Regions from separate parts of the Bradyrhizobium sp. 134 genome, predicted to be linked through region 2. Evidence: predicted binding sites of a transcription regulator. Region 2 holds the regulator's gene; each other region holds the start of a gene.
What was found. The regulator LexA, encoded in region 2, represses DNA repair genes until DNA is damaged. The targets are predictions, from matches to a motif close to TGTTCNNNNTGTGTTCNG.
Positions count from the first base shown of each region.

Region 1 (5,698 bases), on a different contig from region 2:
GTGACGGTGGACATCACCGAACGCAAGCGCGCCGAGGAACGGCAGACTCTCCTGGCGCGGGAAGTCGATCATCGCGCCAAGAATGCGCTTGCGCTGGCGCAATCGATCGTGCGCCTCACCCGCGCCGACGAAGTCAAAGCCTATGTCAGCGCCGTCGAGGGACGCATCAATGCACTGGCGCGCGTGCATACGATCCTGTCGCTGTCGAGCTGGCAGGGTGCCGAACTCTCGAAGCTGATCGACGAGGAGCTTGCGCCCTATTCCCTCGGCGGCCAGATCAAATTGGCGGGGTCCGAAGTTCAGTTGCTGCCGGCAACCGCCCAGACGCTGGCGCTGGCCCTGCATGAGCTTTTCACCAACTCGGCGAAGTATGGCGCGCTCTCGACGCGGACGGGACAGCTCGCGATCGGTTGGCAGGTCGAGGATGAGCTGCTCACGCTGACCTGGGAGGAGTCCGGCGGCCCGCTCGTCATGACGCCGAAATCCCGCGGCTTTGGTACGCGGAGCCTGCTTGCGAGCGTCGAGTCCCAGCTCGGCGGGCAGGCGCGATTCGATTGGCGCGCCGAGGGTCTGTTGTGCCGGCTCGAGGTGCCGTTGGTCCGCAAGACTGCCGCGACGACCGCGCCCGGCAACTTCGAAGCCGCCAGCTCCGCCGAATTGCAGCGCGCGTCCGGTTAACCGGAGGCCGCACTCTTCCTGCGCTGCGTCGTTTGCGGCTCGCGCGCGACCCGTCCTTCGAGCCAGGCTTCCGTTTGGGCGAGATCGCGCAGCGCCTTGGCATAGCGGCACGCCGCGCTTCGCTCCGCGCCGCGGGGCAGCTTGCGCGCTTTGCGGAGGATGTCCGCGGCGGCGTTGCGATAAGCCAGAGAGCGATAGAGAAAGACCACCTTACCCATATCGAATGTTCCCGTGTTGCGCGGTCATTCTCGCCCACCCGGCATGAACGTCGGATGAAGCGGGCGATAACGATTCCTTCATGCGGGTGGAACCGGCGCGTGTCGCAGGCGTTGCTTGCGAGATCGGGATAGAGTTCCATGCGCGCGAAAAAGTCGTCGGACCTGATCTCTCCGAGCGGGCTCGTCAAGCTGATGACGCACGCCATGATGGGCGCAGCCTTAGGGCTCGCTTTCAGCCTCTTGCTCGTGCTGTCCAATCCAGCCGTCGCCAATTTGCTGAATCACGGCGGAAGCCAGGCCGTTGTCGTTTTCGCCCTCACATTGGTGACGACGTTCGCGATCGGGGCGACACTCACCGGCCTCGTATTCATCCTCGCAGAAGACAAGCGATCTTGAAGGACGCGAGATTTACCGGAACTTCTTTGTTCGGAACTCCTGCGGCGAATGGCAGTTGGCTGCCTGCGTCAATTCAACTCAGGGAGTTCCCGCACATGAAGACCACCAAGCTCGCTCTTGCCGTGATGTTGGCCACCGGCCTCGCCGCCGCACCGTTCGCCGTGCAGGCCAAGTCGCACAAGGCAAAACACGGATCCTCGATGTCATCGTCGCAAACCACCACAGGCGCCAATACCAAGTCCTCCAAGGGTGCTGATCCCTCCGGTCAGGGCGGCTCCGGTCCCGGCTCCGATCAGGGCGGCACCATGACGAACAACAAGGGCGGCATGAGCAACACCAAGTAGGTTTTGTTCGTCCAACTCATAGAGGCCCCGCGACCGCGGGGCCTTTTTGCTTATGGTGTTCGAACGAACTTTTTCTCGGGCCGCGTTGCGCGCAGCCTTCAGCTACGAAGGCTTCCCAGGATAACAGGATGAACGCCTGCAGGATCTGACTTCACCAGATGGTCGAGTCGTGCACGCTTGCGCGCGATCAAGAGCTGGGCCGCGGCGTCATCAAGCCCCTCGCGTTGCAGCTGCCGGATGGCAGAGCCCAGTTCGAGAATCTCGGCGCGCAGCTTTAGAATCCGGTACGCATCCGGGTCTTCCTCCACCGTGCGCTCCCAAAGCTCTCAGCGGCGCGCGATCACGCGCAGAGGACTACCTGATGTGTTCGCGGAACGAAGGCGCATCCTATCGCGGACATTCGGCAGGACATCGCCGCCACCTGCAGCCTTCCATTCGCCGATCAGCAGATTGATTTTCCGGCGCAGATCCATCTGCGCCAGGGCCTTCTCTGTGCAGTCCCGATCGCGCTCGACGAGTTCGCGTACGGCCGCCTCGACATCGGCCATTTCCAGCCTCAAGGCGCTGATTTTACGTCGAATTTCATTAATTCTGTTGTCCATGACTTGTTAGAACAAAATAAGAACATATAGTCAAGTCACGATTTCAGAAGGGAGCAGCGACATGCAGGTTCAGGGTAAATACGACGCCAAGACTCTCCTCACCGCCAAGACTTTCCTCACCGAGCAGATGACGCGGGCGCAGGGCCTCCGGCTGAAACGGCTGAGCGAAGAGGCGTATCAGCCCGCGCAATATGCGCGGGATCTGTCCTCCAGCGAGGCAGCACGGCGCATTCAGGTGCTGGAAGCCGAGATCGAGCTGGCGGATTCGTTCTAGACTAAGCCGCATATCCGGGACGTGCATGCGCGCTTTCGGAACCATGCCTGTCTCGGATTGTTTTCCCAGGCCAAGGGAGAACATGTATGGCACGCAAGGCAAAGAAGCGCCGCTACTCGCGCAGCTCCGGCAGCGACGTCGAAGGCGAGATGAAGCGCTACAAGAAGGGTACCGCGAAAAGCGGACCGGGCGGTCGAGGCGGACGCGTGAAGAGCCGCAAGCAGGCAATCGCGATCGGCCTGTCGAAAGCGCGCAAGAAGGGCAAGAAGGTCCCGAAGAAAGCCGCGAAGCGAAAGACGTCCAAGAAGACGTCAAAGAAGACATCTCGGAAAACATCCAAGAAGACTTCGAAGAAGACGTCGAAGCGCAAATCCTCCAAACGGTCGCGCTGACCTCCGTCAGATCATGCTGCCCGGCATGAAGCAGCGGATCGAAACGCCGAACGCGGTCTTCACCGGCCACACCATGGTGCGGCCGGCCCGGTTCGGCTCGGTGATCACGGCTTCGTCCGGGACGTCGACCCACTCGCCGTCGAGCCGCACGCGATAATGTCCATTGTGCGAGTCCCAATCGGGATCGGCGACGGCAAACCCATCCGCATCTGAGCAGCACGGACCGAGATGGCTGCGCAGACCGTCGAACCATGGCTTGAGGGGAGAGTCCGCGTAGCGGCCGTCGTCACGCCCGAGAGCGATTCCGCCCCACAGCACGAATGGCGCCACGAGCAGCGCAGTCCTCAGCGAGAGCTTCAATCGATCCATGTCGGCACCGATCAAATACGAATTGCCGACCGGTCCAGCTCAGCGGCGGCAAGTTCGAAGTTCCACGCTTGCAATCGTCCCGGCGGCTTCATTGCCGCCGAGTCCCTACCTGACCCGGAATTGTGATGAGCGAACACGGCTTTTTCGGACGAACCGGGTCATCCTCACTGCCGTTAACGAGAATGTTATCGGCGGACATCCGGAATCCTGAAGGCGAACAGGAAAGGCGGCCCGTGGGCCGCCTTTTTGGAGTTGCGCCGATCGACGTTCGCCTTATGCGAGCGGCACCGCGACGAAACGGGTCGCCTGCGCGCTTCTGACCTGCAGCAGCACGCTACGCTTGCCGGACGATTTCGCCTGCGCCAGCTCCGAACGGACATCGCCGATATTGGCGACAGCCTTGCCGCCCACATTGAGGATGACGTCGCCGGTCTGGATGCCGCGTTGCGCGGCCGGCCCTTGCGGATCGACTTCAGTGACGACGACGCCCTTCTGGCCGGCGCCCTGCACGTCGCCGGCCGGAGCCAGGCTGAGCCCGAGACGCGGCGGCATGCCGGCATCCGGCTGCGACTTGCCCTCATCGGCTCTGGCCTGCCGCTCGTTCGGCAACTCGCCGAGCGCCAGTGTCACCGTCTTGCTGTCGCCCTTGTGGACGACGTAGAGCTTCACAGACGTGCCCGGCGCCAGGGTGGCGATGGTGCGGGCGAGATCGCGGGAATCCTTGATCGCGGTGCCATTGACGGCGGTGATGACGTCGCCCGCCTCGATGCCCGCCTTCGCCGCCGGGCTGCCGTCCTGCGGATTGTCGACGATCGCGCCGCGCGCCTCCTTGAGGCCGAGGCTGTCGGCGATATCCGATGTCACCGGCTGCACCTGCACGCCGAGCCAGCCGCGAGTGACCGCGCCCTTGTCCTTCAACTGTGCGACGACGAGCTTTGCAGTCGAGGCCGGAATGTCGAAGCCGATGCCGACAGAGCCACCGGAGGGCGAGAAGATCGCGGTGTTCACGCCGATCACGTTGCCGTTCATGTCGAAGGCCGGGCCGCCGGAATTGCCCTTGTTGATCGGCGCATCGATCTGGATGAAGTCGTCATAGGGACCGTTGCCGATGTCGCGGCCGCTGGCCGAGACGATGCCGGCGGTCACGGTGCCGCCGAGGCCGAAGGGATTGCCGACCGCGACGACCCAGTCGCCGATACGCGGCTTCTGGTCCGAGAATTTGACGAACGGAAAATCCTTCTTACCCTCGACCTTGATCAGCGCGAGATCGGTCTTCGGATCGGTGCCGACCACTTTCGCGCTGTAGGTCGTGCCGTCGTCCATCGTCACTTGCACCGACTCGGCGTGATCGACGACGTGGTTGTTGGTCACGGCATAGCCGTCGGCGGAGATGAAGAAGCCGGAGCCCTCACCCGTGATCATCTGGCGGTGCTGGCGCGGCATGCCCTCCATGCCACCCGGGCCGCGGAAGCCGAATTGCCGCGAGAACTGGTCGAACGGCGTCGCCTCGTCCGAATCCATCCGGTTCTGTTGCAGCATCGCGCTCTTGTCGTTGTCCTGGTCGATCCTGACCCGCACCGAGATGACGGCGGGTTTGACCTTGCTGACGAGGTCGCCGAAGCCCGGCGGTGTCGCGGCGGGCTCCGCGGCTTGGGCGGGCGCGATGAAGGAGTTCGCGGTGAACGGCGAAGAGCCGGGTGCAGTCGCCAGCACGGCCACGCCAAGCGCGGCCACGGTGCCGAGCAGCGCGAGCCGGCGCGGCCTCAGGACCTTGCGGGACGTTGTGGTGTCGGAATTGACGTGATCGCTCATGTCGATATGTCCATGTTGGGTAAGTCGCCTTGCACCCAACATGGTGGTCGCCACCTTACGGCGTCCCGTCCGCGCGGTTAAATCTTGGCAAAGTAGCCGGGGCCGGCGAAGGTCCAAAACTCGAGGCTGCACGTTTGATGCAGCTCAACGCGGCCCCTGCGCACCGTGAAAGACTGCCGCCACCGGATGATGTCCGTCGGAGGCGCGTCATGTACAAAGACATTCTCGTCCACATCCCCACCGAGCGCCCGGTGCGCCCGGTGATCGATGGCTCGATCTCGCTCGCGGCGGGCCTCAACGCCCATCTCGATGCAGTCGCGGTTGGCTATGTGGCAACCAGCGCGGCCTATATCATGGAGGGCGGCGCCGCGGTAGCGGCGGTGTTCGAGATGGAGCGCGAGAGCGCAGTGGAGCGGGCCGAGGCGGCGCTCGCGGTATTCAAGAACGAAGCGATGAACGCCGGCATTTCCTACACATGCCACCCGCTCGGGACGATGCCGGGGGATGCGGTCGGCTTGCTCGGCGCGATGGCGCGGCTGCACGATCTCAGCATCGTGCTCCAGCCGGACCCGGCGCAAGGCTCACTCGACAACGATGTACCCCGCGAGATCCT
Region 1 covers NZ_JADPKX010000036.1:89,048-94,745, forward strand. The annotation lists gene IVA75_RS14555 (HWE histidine kinase domain-containing protein) at 1-678, shown strand, start outside; gene IVA75_RS14560 (hypothetical protein) at 675-896, opposite strand; gene IVA75_RS14565 (hypothetical protein) at 1,035-1,292, shown strand; gene IVA75_RS14570 (hypothetical protein) at 1,388-1,636, shown strand; gene IVA75_RS14575 (hypothetical protein) at 1,735-1,944, opposite strand; gene IVA75_RS14580 (hypothetical protein) at 1,963-2,184, opposite strand; gene IVA75_RS14585 (DUF3072 domain-containing protein) at 2,300-2,512, shown strand; gene IVA75_RS14590 (DUF6496 domain-containing protein) at 2,599-2,904, shown strand; gene IVA75_RS14595 (hypothetical protein) at 2,911-3,273, opposite strand; gene IVA75_RS14600 (Do family serine endopeptidase) at 3,547-5,085, opposite strand; gene IVA75_RS14605 (universal stress protein) at 5,295-5,698, shown strand, end outside.
Region 1: a site for LexA is predicted at 2,246-2,263, ahead of IVA75_RS14585 (DUF3072 domain-containing protein). Genes of this name have one in related genera too.

Region 2 (5,698 bases):
AGACCCTCCGCGCATGGCTACGCGCCGAGGCTGGCGCCGGGCGGCTGTTGCCGTGGGTGCCCGTAGCGTTTGGCTGCGGCATCGCGCTTTATTTCTCTGCCGATCACGAGCCAGTACTGTGGGTCGTTGCCACGACCGCCATCGCACTCCTGCTTGGCGCGGCTCTGTTGCGGCGGAGCCGGCTGTTCGCCCCAGCCATCATGATCGCGGCGGTCGCGGCCGGCTTTGCCGTCGCGACCTGGAAGACGGCGCGCATCGCCCACCCGGTGCTGGCAAAGGCGCTCTATTCGGTGTCGTTGTCGGGCTTTGTCGAGGCTCGCGACATCCGCGAGCGTACCGATCGTTTCGTGCTGCGCGTCACTGCGATGGAGGCGCAACGCAGCGACGTCAGGCTTGAGCGCGTGCGCCTGTCGGTCCGCAAAGGCACCGCGCCGGAGGTCGGTAGCTTCGTTCAGCTGAAGGCACGGTTGATGCCGCCGCTCGCGCCGGTGCGGCCCGGCAGCTACGACTTTTCGCGTGACATGTTCTTCCAGGGCATCGGCGCCTCCGGTTTCGCGATGGGCGCAATCACGGCGGCGCCGCCGCCTGAGACCGCCGGCTTGCGGCTGCGTTATGCGGCCTTCATGCAAGGCCTGCGCGATGCGATCGATGCCCGCATCCGGGCGACGCTCGACGGCGACAACCGGGCGATCGCGACCGCGCTGCTTACCGGGCGGCGCGATGCGATCACCACGCCCGTCAACGATGCGATGTTCATCTCCGGTCTCGGCCACGTGCTCTCGATTTCCGGTTATCACATGGCCGTCGTTGCCGGTGTCGTGTTCTTCGCGGTGCGGGCGCTGCTCGCTCTGATCCCGGGACTTGCGGCCGGCTTCGCCATCAAGAAATGGTCGGCGGCCGCCGCGCTGGTCGCTGCTGCGTTCTACCTGCTGCTGTCGGGCGCGGAGGTCGCAACGCAAAGATCGTTCTTCATGACGGCGGTAGTGCTGATCGCGGTGATGGTCGATCGCCGCGCCATCACCTTTCGCACGCTTGCTGTCGCCGCGCTGATCGTGCTGGCGGTCGCGCCGGAAGCACTGGTGCATCCGAGTTTTCAGATGTCGTTTGCGGCAACGCTCGGGCTCGTCGCCTTGGTGCAGATCGGCATGCCCAATTTGTTTGCCTCGCCGGACCATTCGGCGACCGCGCGCATTGCGATGTGGGGTGGCCGCGAGATCGCGATGCTGTTCATGGCCTCGCTGATTGCGGGACTTGCGACCACGCCCTACGCCGCTTTCCATTTCCACCGTGTCACGCCGTTTGGCGTGCTTGCCAATCTCTGCGCGATGCCGGTGGTCTCGGCGCTGGTGATGCCGGCGGGATTGTTGGGGCTGCTTGCTGCGCCGTTCGGGCTGGACAGCGTGTTCTGGTGGCTGATGGGGATCGGCATCGAGTGGATGGTCGCGGTCTCGCGCTGGGTCGCGGCATTGCCGGGCGCGGTCGGCCGCATCCCGGCGTTCGGGATCACGTCGCTGATCGCGGCGAGCCTGGGAATCATTGTGCTAGGCTTGTTGCGCACGCCGCTACGCTGGTCCGGCGCCCTGGTCCTGCTGGCAGCGATCCTCTGGGGACTGTCGGCGCGGCAGCCCGACATCCTGATTGCCGGGGATGGCGCCAGCGTCGCGGTGCGGGGCAGGGACGGATATCTGCACCTGATCAGGACGAGCAAGGACAGCTTTTTGCTCAAGGAATGGCTCGCTGCCGACGCCGATCCGCGCGATGCCGGCAGAGCCTCGCTGGCCGATGGCGTGTCATGTGACGAATCGGGCTGCGTGACGCCACTGGCCGACGGGAGGTTGGTCGCGCTGGCACTGCGCGTCGACGCTCTTGCGGACGATTGTAGTCGGGCCGCGCTGGTGGTGACGACACGCCCCGCGCCGCCCGATTGCGCGGCGATGGTGGTCGATCGGCAACGGCTCGCCAGTCAGAGTGCGCTGGCGCTGACGCAGCGTGGTGACGGCTTTGTGGTTCACGCGGTGAGGGCGAGAGGCGCGAGCCGCCCCTGGTTGCCAGCCGGCGCAGGCGAGGGTGATTTCGACGGCAGCCTTGCGCCGAAGGCGATCGCGCCCCGCATCAAGGACGCAACGCCGGCGGAGACCGACTTGCAGGCCGACGATTGATCTGACGGTGCGGAGCAATGCAGTGGATCGGTGCATCTGCTCGGATTCGCTGGGCGCAAACCACGCCATCTCGCCGGCCACGGCCGGCGATGGCGATTCAATCTTGACCTCCGACCTCGTAGCCGGCTGCGTCAGCCGATCGGCAGGCGCGTGACGGTCGGCTGCCTGTCGGCGATGACCTGCGCCTTGTGCTCGCGCTCCGTCACCGGCTCGGTCACAGGCAGTTGCAGCACGGTCGCGCGCTGGCCTTCGACGAGCTGCGTCACCAGCACATATTTGCCGTCCGGGAATTCGATCGCGTCATGATGGCGGTCGGGAACGTGCGGGTCGATCTTGCCGAACTTGCCCACGCGGGAATTGATGGTGCGCGTCCAGATCCAGCGATTGTCGTAGCGAACGTCGTCGGCGAAGGCGAGCTCCGTTCCCGGCAGCAGGCACACGGCAACAGACGGATCGGCTGCCGAGGCGAAGCCGCGCGTCGAGGTGCCGCGGAAGCTTGTCGTGACGATCGTCTCGCCGACTTCGGCGGGGCGCGACGCGACGGCATGCAGGCTGTAGTCACACATCGGGTGCTCCTCATGCTGGGATAGCAACCCGCGTCTCTTAATCGAGGCGCAGGCCTCTATCAGAGTTGAAGCATGAACGCTCTGCTTGGTTGTGGGCAAATCTGCGGCTGGTTTCCGCAAGCCGCGATCACATTATCTTTCCCGCATTCAATAGGAACAAAGCCTGCTGCGATGCATTCGGGAGGCGCGTGCGCGAATATCGCCGGCTTGACCGCAACGGTCGAGCTTGATCGCTGGCCGCTGTTTCCTCGAACACTTGCGCCGCGAACCAGTTCCGCTTCGTGGGCGTCGCGAGGAGCCAGCGCCGAAGGAGGGGCCGGATAGTCTGTGCAGAACCAGAAAGACTACCCAGCCGGAGCGGACGATGATCCGCTCCAATCCCTGACCGGCGATGCCGATCGGAAGCGCGCGCGGCGCCAAGCACCTCCGGTATGAAGTACTCCCGGTATCAAGGACGCCCGGTATCAGTACTTCCGGTAAAGCCCGATCAGCTTGCCCTGAATCTTCACCCGGTTGGGTGGCAGGATGCGGACCTCATAGGCCGCGTTGGCGGGCTCGAGCGCGATCGAGGCGCCGCGACGGCGGAAGCGCTTCAGCGTGGCTTCCTCGTCGTCGATCAGCGCCACCACGATGTCGCCGGTATCGGCGCTCTCGTTTCGCTGAATCAGCGCCATGTCGCCATCGAGGATGCCGGCCTCGACCATGGAATCACCGCGCACTTCGAGCGCGTAATGCTCGCCCGAGCCGAGCATGTCAGGCGGTACGCTGATAGTATGGCTGCGGGTCTGCAACGCCTCGATCGGCGTGCCGGCCGCGATGCGACCCATCACCGGCACCGCGACGGGACGTTCGCCCTCGTCCGCGGGCAGGCTGGAGCTCGCACGCACCTTGCCGAGATTGCCCTCAATGACGCTCGGCGTGAAGCCGCGGCGGCTGCCGGCGGCTGCCTGGAGCTCCGGCAGCTTGATGACTTCAATCGCACGGGCGCGGTTGGGCAGGCGTCGGATGAAGCCACGCTCCTCGAGCGCCGTGATCAGGCGATGGATGCCCGACTTCGAGCGCAGGTCGAGCGCATCCTTCATCTCGTCGAAGGAGGGCGGTACGCCGCTTTCCTTCAGACGTTCACTGATGAACCGCAGAAGCTCGTATTGTTTGCGCGTTAACATCTCGACCAAAGTCCCCCGGTTGATGTCGTCCGATTCCGAGACGCTGAATTCGGCAATAAGCCGCTACATGCTCGAAACAAATCATGAACGGACACTATATGTTCGATACATGTTCCGCAACTGCTTAATTTACCGTGAACAGAGCAAAGTTCGCGGAACGTGCATTGCCGGACGCTCAGACGGGGAGCCGCAACACTTCGCAAGCCGTGCCGGCTTCGGCCTTCGGCGCGAACGGTGCGCGCACGAGAAGTACCTGTGCTGCAGCGAGATTCGCAAGCAGCGAAGAGTCCTGATGATTGACGGGAAGAACGACGCGCGTGCCATCGTCACGCTCCTCCAGATGCGCGCGCAGATAGTCCTCGCGCTGGTCGTTGGCGCCGACGTCGCGGCCGAGCACGGCGCGTTCACGGCGATGGTGAATCACCGAACGGCCCGACAGGGCGCGAATCAGCGGCACCATGAACAGGAAAGCGCACACGTAGGACGACACGGGATTGCCCGGCAGGCCGATCACACCCATTGCGCCGAGCCGCCCGTGCATCATCGGCTTGCCTGGCCGCATCGCGATCTTCCAGAACGCCATTGCGATGCCTTCGACCCGCAGTGCCTGCTGGACCAGATCGTGGTCGCCGACCGATGCGCCGCCGGTCGTGATCAGGATGTCGGCGCCGCTCTCGCGGGCGCGGCGGATGCCGGCGGCGGTCGCCTCCAGCGTGTCGGCGGCAATACCGAGGTCGATGGTCTCGGCGCCCTCGCTGCGGGCGAGCGCGTGCAGGGCGTAGCCGTTGGAATAGACGATCTGGCCGTGGCCGGGCATGGTGCCCGGCATCACCAGCTCGTCGCCGGTGGCGAGAATCGCGACTTTCGGACGCCTGAAAACGCCAAGGTGCGGATGGTTCATCCCGGCGGCGAGGGCGAGGTCGCGCTCGGTGAGACGATTTCCCTTGCGCAGGAGCACGTCGCCCTCGCGGAAATCGACGCCTGCGGGGCGGATGTGCCGACCGGCGATCGCGGCTTCCTTGATCGTGATGCGCTTGCCGGCGGCGACGGTGTCCTCCTGGATCACGACGGCGTCCGCGCCACCGGGAACGACGCCGCCGGTGAAGATCCGCACGGCCTCGCCGGCGCCGACCATCCCCGCGAACGGTCGGCCCGCCGCGACTTCGCCGATGATGGTGAGCTCCGAATCGATCGTCGCGGCATCGGCCGCGCGCACCGCGTAGCCGTCCATCGCCGACATCGCCTGCGGCGGCTGCGTGCGCCGCGCCGCCACGTCACCCGCGAGCACGCGATGGTAGGCCTGGTCGAGGGAAATCATTTCATCCGGCAGCGGCTCTGCACCCGCCAGCACCGCGGCAAGCGCGTCGGAAACCGGCATCAAGGCCACGGCGAAAACTCCTGCTCGGCACGTTCGGGCGAATGTTCCGCACGTCTTCTAGCCGAGCGCGCGCGCAGAGGCAAAAACGGCTGAGCGGGTGCAGTCATCCCACCGCATTGTTCCGGAAGGCAGGATCAAGCGCGTTGCGGCATGATCCGAAGAACGTGTCAGATCGGCAGGACAGTGGTCATGGCAAGACGAGAACGACGAGCGCCCCGGACTGCATCGATCAGCTCCCTGGCTGCCCGTGAGTTACGTCGGGCGCCTTGGGTCCCTGATCCTTGTCGGGCAGCGGATCGGCCTGGGATTTCAGGTCGGCGGCCTTGCTCACAAGCTTGGCGGAAAGGTCCGAATCTGAAGTTGTCCTCGCGAATTCAAGAAGAAGAGAGGCCTGCTTGGTGAGGTAGGTTTTGCCCAACACGATGATGC
Region 2 covers NZ_JADPKX010000069.1:222,285-227,982, forward strand. The annotation lists gene IVA75_RS26200 (ComEC/Rec2 family competence protein) at 1-2,159, shown strand, start outside; gene IVA75_RS26205 (hypothetical protein) at 2,291-2,725, opposite strand; gene lexA (transcriptional repressor LexA) at 3,190-3,891, opposite strand; gene glp (gephyrin-like molybdotransferase Glp) at 4,067-5,278, opposite strand; gene IVA75_RS26220 (hypothetical protein) at 5,499-5,690, opposite strand.

Region 3 (5,698 bases), on a different contig from region 2:
CAACGGAGATGTCCAGCTGACGCATGACGAGCTTGGGAACCGCCGATTTCTCGCGCCAGCAGTAGTCGAGCAACCGGAGCAGAATCAATTGCGCATTCGGCTCTGACTCCATCCACAATTCGACCGAGTCGCATTCAGCGAACAATTCGATCAATCCGCGATCCTTCGCACCCGATCCTTCGAGACGCCAGCGCGGCATATCATCCAGCCAATGAAGGCCATGTGGCTGCTTGGTGCGTGGCGCAAAAAACGCATCGAGCTCGACATCGGACGGCAACGGTCCCCAGACCAGCCGGCGCTCGATCGCAATCACGAGATCAGCAAGGCCGGCGCGTTGGATCGCGCCGGCGGTGGACGAGTCCGTTGTCACAATGAGCCGCATCATGCCGGTGGCCTCAAGGCTTCGTCAAAGAAGGGCCGTAGCGCCACAGCCGATCGTTGGTCAGCCGCGTGCCGCCCCACCAGCGATCGATTGGATTGTGGCGGCTGAAATCTTCCCTGCCCGCCAGCACCGACCTCCCAAACTCCGTTATCGACAATCTGCTCCGCAGATAAGCGTCATCACGGTCCCTCAGATTCTCTCGGCGGATATTCCGCAGTTCATCGTCGAGTCCGGCAATCGCGGGTCTCGGACCTAGCGCAAGTCCGTGCGGCAACCACCCCAGCTCAAACTCGCTAAAACCACGCGTACGGCGAAGACTACGCAGATGGAACAATGCATTCGTCCGTTCGTAACCCCGTGCAATGAGTTCGAGGAATCGCATTTCCGTCGCGCCGAGCCCCGTCGAAATTGACGGAAGCTCCGCCAGCAAGTCGATCAAGGCCGGCTTCAGCATCGGCAGGGCACTCAGATCGTTGTCAACGAGGCCGACACAGGCCTCGGGCGTCGGCGCGGCGTAGGCCAGCCAAGCCTTCCTTGCCGTTGCGAGTTCATCCGAGGTGATGTCGACAGCCGGAATGTAGGACAGCGACTTACTAATGTTCGCCGCCTCCTGTGAGATGAGATCGAAGGCAATCAGTCGGAGCTTTGACTTGGCCACGGTCTCTGGGTGGGAGCGGAGATATTCGAGCAGCCAGATCAGCTGGAGCTGATCATTTGGGGTCCGATCGAACCACAATTCGACGACGTCGTAGGATTGGCAGAACTCGACCAGCGAGAGATGTCTGCGGTCTTCGGCAGCCGACGGCCGGCGTCCAACGAAGTCCGACCAGTGCGTCCCCGGACCCGCTCCCCCCGAGCGAGCGGCGACATAGACTGCAAGTTCGTCAAGAGGCGGAGGCCCATCGACAAAGCGGAACGTGAAGGGGATGACGATTTCGGCAAGGCCCGAGCGCATGAGGTCGAAGCCGGACGAACTCGTCAGAAACGCACGCTTCATCGCCTAAATACTCCAGGCAAAACGAAACGGGCACTGACGACGTCGGCAACTCAACGTCCTCAGCGCCCGCTCCTCGCGAAAAACTTTACTGTTGAAGCTTACTCGTCCGCCGGCTCCTCGCCGTCGGCGTCACGCTCGGGGCTCCCGGCGAGAATCTGCTCGGCGATCAGGCCGGAGTTCTGGCGGATCGAGGTTTCGATCTTGGCGGTGATGTCGGGGTTGGCCTTCAGGAATGCTTTCGAATTCTCGCGGCCCTGGCCAAGACGCTGGCTGTCATAGGAGAACCAGGCGCCGGACTTTTCGACGATGCCGGCCTTGACGCCGAGATCGAGGATCTCGCCCATCTTGGAGACGCCCTCGCCGTACATGATGTCGAACTCGACCTGCTTGAAGGGCGGCGCCAGCTTGTTCTTCACGACCTTGACGCGGGTGGTGTTGCCGACAACCTCGTCGCGCTCCTTGATCGCGCCGATGCGGCGGATGTCGAGACGGATGGAGGCGTAGAATTTCAGCGCGTTGCCGCCGGTGGTGGTCTCCGGCGAGCCGTACATCACACCGATCTTCATGCGGATCTGGTTGATGAAGATCACCATGGTATTGGACTTGTTGATGGACGCCGTCAGCTTGCGCAGCGCCTGGCTCATCAGACGGGCCTGCAGGCCCGGCAGCGCGTCGCCCATCTCGCCCTCGAGCTCGGCTTTCGGCACCAGGGCCGCGACCGAATCGATCACCAGCACGTCGACCGCGCCGGAGCGCACCAGCGTGTCGCAGATTTCCAGCGCCTGCTCGCCGGTGTCCGGCTGGGAGATCAGGAGCTCGTCGATGTTGACGCCCAGCTTGCGCGCATAGACCGGGTCGAGCGCGTGCTCGGCGTCGATGAAGGCGCAGATGCCGCCCTTCTTCTGCCCTTCCGCAACCGTGTGCAGCGCCAGCGTGGTCTTGCCCGAGGATTCCGGCCCGTAGATCTCCACGACGCGCCCCTTCGGCAGGCCGCCGATCCCGAGCGCGATATCGAGCCCCAACGAGCCCGACGAGATCGCCTCGACATCCATCGAACGGTCGTTCTTGCCCAGCTTCATCACCGAGCCCTTGCCGAACTGCCGCTCGATCTGGGAGAGCGCGGCGGCGAGAGCTTTACTCTTGTCCATGGAGGATCCTTCGACGATACGCAGGGCAGTGGTGGACATCGGGTCGTGCTCCTTATGACGAGGATTCGCGTGAGGGACAAACGATTGGCGAGGCGGCGCGGCGATAAAAGCAATGTACCCTATTTGTTCTATGTTCGCAATATGTTCTTTTGGGAATTTGCACGCTCTGGCTGACGCGCATCAAAGACGGATGACCCGCACGCCGCCAGAATTCGGTAATCCTGCGGCACCGAACCTTTCGCGGTCTGCGGCCTTCTCTTGGATGAGACTGCAACTCTGGGACTTCCAATCATGACCGAAAATACGCATCACGATACGAGCCGGCGCACTCCACTGCTGGAGGCGGCGCGAGAGGAGCTGAGCAAGTTCGAGCGCAAGGAAAACGAGTTCCGCAAGAAGGATCGCGAAGAGCGTGCCGCCGAACTCCATCTGCCGCTGGACGCGATCAAGGTTCACTAAGGCCGCGGGGACGAGGGCTTGGGAGCTGACAGGCCGGCTGGCTGGGCAGGCGGCGGCGGTGTTCGCCAGCGGCAACGCGCCAGCGACGAGGCCGGAGCGGCGCCATTGATCTCAAAAAGATCGGCACGGGAATCGGGATTCGGATGGCCGTGGAGGCGAGTCCGAGTCGATATGGTATCTAATTACTACCAGTAAACCATTGATTGAACGAGAAGAATTTTCCGGCGGGCTACTGTGCATGGGGTTGTTTTCGTGTTTTTGAAAGGCGCGCATGGGCCTTTCCAGTCGCGGAGCCATATCCCGGCACCCAACGCCGCCTATAGCAGAACCAGCAACCCGATGCCGATCACCAGCACGACGAAGCCAGCCGCCGTCGCGGCGGCGAATGACCGCTCTACGTTGTCCATGATGCCACCCCGTTGCCGGTGCGCCACGTTTCCCCCATGGCAGCACCGTCGCTGCGAAATCTCGCCTGCGGTTGTGTCCTGAGTTGTGCGAACGGATGTCGAAATTGGGACCGGTGCGGGGCCAGTCTGCGGCCCGCCGAGGTCCGGCTTTTGCTGCCACCATCAGGCCTTGTCAGGCTGTCGTAAGCTGAGCCGGCTAGGGTCGCCTGGCTATGGTGTTGCAGCCCAGCACCTCAGCCTCCAATAACCTTTCCCCGCTTGGTTCTTCCAAGCGGGGTTTTTCATTCCGATTTCATTCCGATTTTGATGCCGATTTCCATGCCGGCCGGCCGGTTTGCGAACCGCCCTCCTCCTGCGTCAGCCGCAGCGAGAAGGCGCGGATCGCCGGCGCCGCGAGCAGCACGATCGGCAGCATCGCCGCCCATGCGATCAGCCACGACACCATCCAGTGCGCGAGGAAGTCCAGTGCGTTCCCTGCCGGAAAGCTGGCGATGGCTGCGGCGATCAGCGAGGTCAGTCCGGACTGGATGATTCCGAACACGAAATGAGAATAGCGGCGGGGAATGCCCGGCATGACGCGCCCATGTTGTTGACCGTCATCGGGCCGAGCAAGGCATATGCCGCCGCGTTCCGGAAGGTGCCCTTACCCATCCCAGGAACTCTGTTCTTGGTCGGAGAACCACGGGCATGAGGTCTCGCGCCGCCGCGCGTGGCCGGCGTCTTTCGACATCCGATTTCGAATGTTTCGGAGCGCCTGCGCGTGCGAGATAGCCGTGAGCTATCCGGGGCTTACCGACAGATTTGGCTTTCCCTGGAATATTATGCCGCCCAGCATGTTCTCAGTGATGGAAGTGAATCGTGGGAGAAGGCCATGAATCACAGGGGCGTCGAGTTCACCGTCGCCAAGACGGCACTTCCCGGCATCTGGCAGTGGCAGTTCCGGATCGGCGAGCAGATCAAGACCGGCCGAACCGAGACCAAGATCGATCTGTTGGCGATCCGGCGGGTGCAGCTGCGCATTGATCGGGAGCTGAAGGCGATCGGGCGCAAAACCGCCTGAGCGGCAGGCCTAAACGGCAGGACCGAGATCGGCGGCGGGGCTGGCGCGCCCCGGCGCGCCGCAGCCGTCATGGCCTATAGGACACAGCGGCGCCCATGGGGCTATTCCGTAGCCGACCGGAATTGATCTGCCGACGGTTTGGGATTGGACTGCTCGCGATTATGGCCGTGGGGACGGAGCCATCAGGCGCGATCGGTGCGAACCATGCCGCTCTACTTCTTTCGAATCCGGAACGGCAGCTATTCCGGCTGTGCCGACCAGGCGTCGGAATTTGCCGATCGCGATCTGGCCTGGAAGGAGATGACCAGCGTCTGCGCCGACATGGCTGCCGGCATCGCCCGCAAGCTCCAGGAAAATTCCGAATGGAATATGGAGCTGCTGGACGAGGCCAAGGAGCCCGTGTTCCGGATCCGCATCACATCGGAAACCTTCAAATAGGGGCCAAGCCTAATCCGCGCTGGGCAGCCGCCGCATCGTGAATTCGATGTCGCCGCCGGGCAGCTCGCGCCAAGTCTCGACCGCGCTCATATAGCCGGCCTTGGGGTAGCGGGTGAAGAAAGCCTGCGCCCTCTCCCGTGCCGCCGCGCGTGGCAGCGTGAAGGTTTCGCGCAGATAGCCGTCGCCGGCCCTCGCGCCGGGCTTGCCGCCCATCTTGCGCCGGCGCGCCATCCGCTCGGCGAGATCTCGCGGACGATCGGCCATATCCCGCCTCCTTTACGCAATACGCTCTCGCGCAATGTAGGAAGCGGGCCGGCCGAAATGGAGTCCCGGCCGGAGGCATCAGCCGCCTCCGATCGGACAGAAGCTCAATTGGCAGTCGTGCCGGACTTCTTCTTCGGCGCACCGGTCGCGGCCGACGCCTTTGGCGCCGCCGCCTGCTTCGGCGGGTCGGAGCGCATGCCGCCCCAGGGATCGTTGGAGGCCTTGGAATCCGGAATCTTCTTCAGCGTTTCCTTGTAGGCCTTGTCACGCTCGGCTTCCGCGGCCTTCTCCTCAGGGGTCTTGCCCGGACCGTCCTGCAGCAAATTGAGATTGGGCATTTGCGCAGAGGCCGGTCCCGCCAGCACGGTCGGTCCCGCCAGAACAGCCAGCACCGCGGCCATACGGAAAAGCTTCATCATCGACTCCTTGATCATCCATGGCGGCGCGGGTCGCCCCCGCCTTGTCACCCCTGGCACAACCGCAGGGGCTGCTCGGCCCGCTAGAGCCGGTCCGATTTGCACGATTTCGGCGCGTGGAGCCAGT
Region 3 covers NZ_JADPKX010000006.1:133,240-138,937, reverse strand. The annotation lists gene IVA75_RS01445 (hypothetical protein) at 1-385, opposite strand, end outside; gene IVA75_RS01440 (hypothetical protein) at 396-1,379, opposite strand; gene recA (recombinase RecA) at 1,478-2,566, opposite strand; gene IVA75_RS01430 (hypothetical protein) at 2,819-2,986, shown strand; gene IVA75_RS01425 (DUF2798 domain-containing protein) at 3,686-3,967, opposite strand; gene IVA75_RS01420 (hypothetical protein) at 4,265-4,453, shown strand; gene IVA75_RS01415 (hypothetical protein) at 4,658-4,891, shown strand; gene IVA75_RS01410 (hypothetical protein) at 4,901-5,155, opposite strand; gene IVA75_RS01405 (hypothetical protein) at 5,260-5,571, opposite strand.
Region 3: a site for LexA is predicted at 2,659-2,676, ahead of recA (recombinase RecA). Genes of this name have one in related genera too.